DNA from 2 places in the Rhodococcus sp. PD04 genome. Region 1 is predicted to be linked to the other one. Evidence: riboswitches for the same ligand, from Rfam matches in the RefSeq annotation. Region 1 holds a riboswitch; the other holds the start of a gene.
What was found. A riboswitch is a leader RNA that binds a small molecule or an ion and turns the genes downstream of it on or off. The one in region 1 is predicted to bind cobalamin.

Region 1 (3,849 bases):
CCGCGCAGGACCCGACGGCCCACGACGTCCTCCACTGGGTTCCCACCCACGACGACGGTCTCCGCGAACGCATGCACGCACTGGGGTCGTGGATCGCCGCGACCCGCCCGAGCCTGCTGGTGGTGGACGTGTCGGTGGAGGTGACGCTCCTCGCCCGCTTGTACGGGATCCCCGTCGTGGTGCTCGCGATGCCGGGCGAGCGCACCGATACCGCCCACACGCTGGCCTACCGCGTCGCCGACCATCTCATCGCACCGTGGTCGCAGGACGTCTACGATCCGCACTGGCTGCGCTCGTACGCCACCTCGTACGTCGGCGGGATCAGCCGTTTCGACGGACGCCCGTCTCCCACCCGCACAGCCGGTGAGAAGCCGAGGGTCCTCGTCATGAGCGGCAGCGGCGGATCGTCGATCACCGTCGACGATCTGCACCGGTTCTCGTCGCGCTTCCCCCAGTACGAGTGGGAGGGTCTCGGTGTCGCGGGCGGCCCGTGGATCGACGATCCGTGGCCCGTCCTCACCGGCGCCGACGTCGTGATCGGGCATGCGGGCCAGAACACCGTCGCCGACATCGCGGCCGCCGCGCGACCTGCGGTCGTGATCGCCGAACCCCGTCCGTTCGACGAACAGCGTTCCACCGCAACGGCTCTGGAGAAGGCCGGACTGACGGTGGGTCTCGACGGGTGGCCCGACCCGAACCGCTGGCCCGAACTGATCGAGCGAGCACGCGGCCTCGGCCCCGTCGAATGGAAACGCTGGCAGGTCGACGGTGCCGCGGCACGTGCGGCGGCGATCCTGGACGAGCTGGCGGAGAGATCGTGACGGTCTCGGTCGTCACCGTCGCCGCGAGTCGCAGCACGCATCTGCGACGGCAACTCGACGGCCTCGCACGCAGCACCCGGACACCCGACGAGCACATCGTCGTCGCGATGGGTGATCCGCAGGTCGCAGAGGTCGTCGCTGCTGCGGGATCGTCGGCGCGGGTGGTGGAGATGGACGTCGACTCCTCGAAACTGCCGGTCGGAGAGGCGCGGAATCTGGGTGCGCGGACGGCGTCGTCGGATCTGCTCGTCTTCCTCGACGTCGACTGCATCCCCGCTCCCGACCTGATCGAACGATATGTCGAGGCGGCCGGCCGGCACCCGGCTGCGCTGCTCAGCGGTCCGGTCACCTATCTGTCCGAACCGGGTGCCGGCGGCTACGACCTCGACCGGCTCGGCGACTCGATCGATCCGCATCCGGCCCGTCCGTTCCCCTCCTCGGGTGAGATCGTGCTGGACGACAGGCACGAATTGTTCTGGTCGCTGTCGTTCGCGTCCCGGTCGCTCGTGTGGGACCGCATCGGCGGGTTCTGCACCGCCTACAGCGGATACGGCGGCGAGGACACCGATTTCGGGCAGAAGGCCGCGCGTGCCGGAGTGCCGATGGCCTGGGTCGGCGGCGCCCACGCCTTCCACCAGTACCACCCGGTATCGAACCCACCGGTCGAGCATCTCGACGACATCCTCACCAACGCCGCGCTGTTCCACCAACGTTGGGGCTGGTGGCCGATGCGGGGGTGGCTCGACGAGTTCGAGCGTCTCGGTCTCGCCGCTTTCGACACCCGGGAGCGGCGATGGGTACGCACTCGACCGTGAACTGGTATCACGGCGTGTGCTAATTTCGGCACCGTCATTACGATGACGCCAGAGGAAGCCGGTGCGATTCCGGCGCGGTCCCGCCACTGTGACCGGAGAGCGATCTCCGGGAGCCAGATACTCCCGTCGCCGTACCTCCTTGCCCGGGGCGGACTTCCCCGAGAGAGGGCGTAATCGCCATGCGTGTACGCGCAGCCTTCCCGAAGCTCCTGGTCGCGCTGACCTCGGCGAGTCTTCTGCTCGCCGGGTGTTCGACGACCGCATCCGATACCGAGAACGACGCCTCGGACGGGTGTATCACCGACTTCGACCCCTCGGTCGACTATTTCCCCGACAAGTCCGAGATCGTCGACGCCGAGAACTTTTCGATCACCTACGAGAAGAGCTACCAGGTTCTCACCGTGAACGAACCGTTCTCCGCGGCACCGCCGGAGTCGTACGTGCTGGTCAAGTGCGGTGCACCTGCTCCGGAGCTGTCGGGCGAGCTGGCCGCGGCCCAGCAGATTCAGGTGCCGATCACGAGCTTGTATTCCGGTTCGACCACCCACCTGCCACTGGTGACCGAACTCGATGCGCTCGACGTCCTCAGCGGCGTCTCGAACGGCTCCTATGTCTCCGACCCGGCCGTGATCGAACGCATCGAATCGGGCGCCGTCGCCGAGTATGCCGCGGGCGGCAACATCGACACCGAAGCCGTGGTGCTCGCTGCACCCGACGTTCTCATGACCGGCGGCTCCGACGATCCCGCCTACGTCCAGCTGCGGGAGGCCGGAATCGGCGTGGTCGCCAATGCCGAGTGGCTCGAGGCATCTCCGCTGGGACGCGCAGAGTGGATCAAGGTGATGGCCGCGCTGACCGGCAAGGAGAAAGAGGCGGCACAGGTCTACGACGATATCCGGAACCGTTATCTCGATGTGGCGGCGAAAGCCTCCGACGTGGAACCGGCTCCCGTTCTGCTGGGTGGGATGGCACAGGGCACGTGGTACATGTCCTCCGGCGGCAGCTTCATGGGCCGGTTGTTCAGCGACGCCGGTGCGCAGTGGCCGTGGCAGGACGTGACCACCGCCGGCTCGCTTCCCCTCGACTTCGAGGCTGTGGTCGCCGAAGCATCCGATGCGCCGACCTGGCTCGTGGTGAACAACTGGACGTCGATCGGTGACGCACTCGCCGACGACGAACGGTACCGCTCGCTGGCCGCTGTCGGCACCGGCCGGGTATGGAACGCGAACAAGGCTCTCGGCCCCAACGGGGGCAACGACTTCTACGAGCGGGGCGTTTTGCGACCCGATCTGATCCTCTCGGACCTCGTGGCAATTCTGCATCCCGACCTGTTGCCCGACCACGAGTTCACGTTCTACCAGCAGCTACCGGCATGACCGCCGTGCTCGGGGCGTCCCCTGCCGCGACCGAGTCCGCGCCCGATTCGCCGCCGGGGACCGGACGGGTCTCGCTCGTGTTCACGGCGCTGATCGTGGGACTGGCGGCGGCAACGATTCTGTCGGTGACACTGGGTTCGGTGACGGTGCCGCTCGGCGAGACCCTCCGGGTCCTGTTCGGCCAGGAAGCATCGGATCCGCGCTGGAGCATGGTGGTTCGTGACCTGCGGCTACCGCGAACGATCACCGCGATCGCGGTCGGGGCGGCGCTGGGGATCGCGGGTCTGCAGATGCAGACGCTGTTCCGGAACGCTCTGGCGGACCCGTTCATCCTCGGTGCCAGTTCCGGCGCGAGTCTCGGCGTGGCGATCGTCGTGGTGATCGGCGGCGGCGGAGCGAGTGGCTTCACCGCAGGCCTGGCGGGTCTCGGGCGTGCGGGTGTGGTGCTCGCCGCGGCGCTGGGGGCGGCTGCGGTTCTCCTGCTGATCGTATTGCTGTCGCGGTGGGTGCGGTCGGCCGTGACCCTGTTGCTCATCGGAGTGATGCTCGGATCGGCGACCACAGCCGTCGTCTCGGTACTGCTGGTGTATTCGGACCCGCAGCGCAGCCAGCAGTTCCTGGTGTGGGGACTCGGGAGCTTCACGGCCACGACGTGGTCGGATCTGAAGTTGCTCGTCCCTGTCGTGCTCGGCGGGATCGCCGTCGCACTGCTCACCGTGCGCGCGCTCAATGCGCTGCTGCTCGGTGAGGGCTACGCCCGGTCCATGGGCATCGATATTCGCGTCGTCCGCCTCACCACCGTGGTGTCGGCCGCTCTCCTGGCCGGGGCCACCACCG
Region 2 (3,849 bases), on a different replicon from region 1:
TGACCGGCTTGTCGGTGAGGGACTGGGCGTAGGTGATCCAGTCGACGGTCATCGGGCCGCGGCGGGCGACGTCGCCGTAGAGGATCGGCGGCCGCACACAGCGCGTGCCGTAGGACTGCACCCAGCCGTTGGCAGTGGCGAAGAATCCGTCGAGCTGCTCGGCGAAGTACTGCACCATGTCGTTGCGCTCGGGTTCGCCGTGCACCAGGACATCGAGTCCCATTTCCTCCTGCAGCGCAACCACTTCGGCGATCTCGTCGCGCATCTGCCGCACGTACTCGCCGTGGTCGATCTCGCCTTTGCGCAGCGCGGCACGGGCCACCCGGATGCGGGTCGTCTGCGGGTACGAGCCGATCGTGGTCGTCGGCAGCAGTGGTAGATCGAGATGGCGACGCTGGATCTCGCGCCGTCGATCGGCGGGGGTGCGGGTGCGATCGGTGGAGATCGAGGCGAGGACACCGCGCACCCGATCGTTGCGTAGACGCGGATCCGACGCTCGTACCTGCGCGGCGGTACGGGCAGCGGCGAGTTCGTCGGTGACGGCGTCGCGCCCCGTACGCAGAGCGGTAGCGAGAGTGACTATCTCCGAGACCTTCTCGTCGCCGAAGGCCAACCACGTGCGCAGCGACTCGTCGAGATCCGGTTCTGCATCGATCGTGTACGGCACGTGCAGTAGTGAGCACGACGACGACACCGCCACGTCGGCTGCGGAACCGAGCAGTGTGGCCAGCGTCGCCAATGCCTGTTCGAGGTCGGTGCGCCAGACGTTGCGGCCGTCGACGACACCGGCGACGATGAGCTTGTCGGCGAGCTCGGGCAGACCTGCGATTCCGGTGGTGGTACCGGCTACCAGGTCGACGGCGAGGCCTTCGACTCCGGTGTGTGCGAGCCGCTCGAGCGCCGGCCCGAGGCTGCCGAAGTACGACGCGACGAGGATCGCCGGCCGCTTCTGTGACTGAGACAGCGCGTTGTACACCCGTCCGATCGCATCGAGGGCAGGTGCGTCGAGATCGCGGACCAACACCGGTTCGTCGAGCTGTACCCAGTCGACCCCGGTGTCGGCGAGCTGCGCCAACAGGTCCCGATAGAGGGAAACGAGCTCGTCGACACGGTCGAGCAACGGTCCTTGCCCGTCGACGGGCTTCGACAGCAGCAGGAACGTCAGTGGACCCAGGACCACGGGGCGAGCGGGCACACCGAGCTCGCGTGCCTGCGCGATCTCACCCAGAATCTTTGTGGCGTCGAGTTCGAAGACGGTGTCGGGTCCGATCTCAGGGACGAGGTAGTGGTAGTTGGTGTCGAACCACTTGGTCATCTCGAGCGGGGCGACCTCGTCGGTGCCGCGAGCGGCGGCGAAGTAACGGTCGAGGTCGTCGGGGTTACCCGCGACCCGGGCAGGCAACGCCCCGAGCATGACTGCTGTGTCGAGGACGTGGTCGTAGAACGAGAACGTTCCGACCGGGATCGAGTCCAGCCCGGCCGTGTGCTGACGTGACCACGTGTCGGCGCGCAGGTGCGCGGCAACCGATTCCAGACCCGCGCGGTCGAGGCGCCCGGCCCAGTAGGCTTCGGTGGCCTTCTTCAATTCGCGGTTCGGTCCGATGCGTGCGGAGCCGAGTACGGTGGCAGTGAACGGGGATGCTGTCGGAGCAGACATCAGGTTTTCTCCGGTGTTCGTCGCTGGGTGGTCTACCGCCCGACGAACGCGCATCCCGATACGAGCCCCGTGTTCTCGACCCGTGGTCGAAGGTGTTGCCGATCGGCGCGCGCCCATTCCACGAGGCGGCATACCGTCGGGCACGGCGTGCCCGACACGATCGGCAGGTCTTCGGACTTGCAGGCACCCATTCCCGACTGCGTCGGGGACGGACCTAGTGGCCGTCGCTTCCCGGACCCTGCTGGTCCAGTGCTCGGTGACGGCGGTCGTTCCTGCATACCGCTGCGGGACAGTCCCGGATTCCCACCGGGTTCCCTCTCACACCCGATACCTGTCGGCATCGGGTGCTTCGGCGCGCACACGAGGTCTTCGGGGCTCCTCACGACGACATGCGGCGAACCGATCGCAGCGCCGACTATACAAGGATCGCCTCTTTCCTCGGCATGCGTGGGCGCGACGACGCTCTACCAAGCCCGGAATGCGTTCCTCTGCCTACGAATTCGAGAGTGTGAGGACTGCCCGGTCGGCCCATACCCGGTGGAAGGGTCCGAGCCGCCGAGCCGGAGACAGCGAGACTCAGCCGGTCGCGGAGGTCGCCTCGGGGGAGTGCTCGGGCGAACGCCGGCGCCGCAGGAGACCGACCGCGACGTCGACGAGCAGGAATGCGAGCAGGCTCAGGCCCAGCAGCGGAGCGAACCACCCGACGGTCACCGCAGCAGCGACCACCGCGACGACGGTGACCGGGTGCAGGCGTCGCCACGTCCCACGCAGCGGTGGGCGCGCCACCCGGCGCGATCCGCGTGTGGGGCGACGCTGCCACCACAGCTGGTAGCCGCGCACGATCAGCGTGCCCAACGCGACCGCGAGAGCGAGCAACACCAGCTGGTTGAACAGCCCGAACAAGATGCCCATGTGCAAGGCGATGCCCCAGGTGGTGAGTTTGGCGGCCAGCGGCCAGTCCGCGAACGTGTTGGTGGCGGTCACCGCCCCGGTGGCCGGGTCGATCGCGACCGCGTCGGTGACGAACTGCCAGGGCTGGCGGGTTTCGGTGACGGTGACGGCGGTGTGACCGTCGGCCGGGATGCTCATCTCGACGTGTTCGGTGACCCGATGCTCGGCAGCGGCGGCAAGGACGCGGTCCAGAGCGCCGACGTTGCGACCGAGTGCGCCCGCATCGGCAACAGCGGCAGTATGGCCGTCGTGGCCGTCGTGTCCACCGGCTGCAGGCGCGGTGTCCGAGACGCCGAGGGTGGTATCGAGCGTCGGGGTGGTCCAGCTCAACGCGGTACGCAACTCGCCCACATTCGCCCCGGCATATGTGGACCAGGTCAACCCGGTGGCCGACAGGAAGATCAAGCCGACCGCGATCCACATGCCGGTGGTGCCGTGCCAGCCGAGGGTGCGGTTGCGGCCCCGGGCTGTGCGGTCGAAGGTCCACAGTCGCGCCGACTGCCGGGTGCGGGTGCGCTGGGTGCGGTAGCGCTGCACCCACAGGTACACCCCGCCCAGAGCGATGACCCACAACCACGAGGCGGCCAGTTCGCTGTAGATCCGGCCGGGCTCACCCAGATGCAGGTGCCGGTGCAGCTGGGAAATCCAGGTGCGTACCGGCAGCGCGCTGCTACTGCCGTAGACCACCGACTCCCCGGTCGACGAGGCGGTCGCGGGATCGATGAACACGGCAGTGCGTTCGGATTCACCGAGGGACGGATCGGTGAACAGCACCCGGGTGGTCTCACCGACCTCGGATGCCGGGCGTACCGCCGAGACGGTCAGGTCCGGGCGTAGTTGCTGTGCGGCGCGAACCTGCTCGGCGAGCGGCAGTGCCGGACCGGTGGAATCGACGTGCAGCAGGTCGCGGTAGAGCACCTGTTCGAGGGTCGGGGCGATCGCGTAGAGGCCCCCGCTGATCGTCGCGATCAGCAAGAACGGAGCCACCAGGATCCCGGCGTAGAAGTGCAGCCGCATGATCAGCGGCCGCATGCTGCGCGGCGGTGAAGAATCCTGCGCCGCAGGCCGGGCGGGCTCGGCGGCAGAATTGTCCGCGGCGATGGTGCCGCGGTCGAGTTCGGGAACGGACATGAGTGTGTCTCGATTCGGCTGTCGTGAGGTGCTCACCGTGTGCGCGTTTCTCGGCGGTGTCCGCGCAGAAGCACGGGCACCGCTGGAGATGCGGTCGGCGAGGTGACCGT

Region 2: it holds a riboswitch for cobalamin, as region 1 does, so the genes downstream of both, metE (5-methyltetrahydropteroyltriglutamate--homocysteine S-methyltransferase) here and U9J23_RS19095 (ABC transporter substrate-binding protein) in region 1, are expected to answer to the same signal.

Annotation. Positions count from the first base shown of each region.
Region 1 is NZ_CP142143.1:4,164,777-4,168,625, forward strand. Features, by position in the region: gene U9J23_RS19085 (glycosyltransferase) at 1-821, shown strand, start outside; gene U9J23_RS19090 (glycosyltransferase family 2 protein) at 818-1,636, shown strand; cobalamin riboswitch at 1,655-1,775, shown strand; gene U9J23_RS19095 (ABC transporter substrate-binding protein) at 1,816-3,012, shown strand; gene U9J23_RS19100 (FecCD family ABC transporter permease) at 3,009-3,849, shown strand, end outside.
Region 2 is NZ_CP142144.1:415,470-419,318, forward strand. Features, by position in the region: gene metE (5-methyltetrahydropteroyltriglutamate--homocysteine S-methyltransferase) at 1-1,657, opposite strand, end outside; cobalamin riboswitch at 1,821-2,005, opposite strand; gene U9J23_RS26175 (PepSY-associated TM helix domain-containing protein) at 2,234-3,739, opposite strand.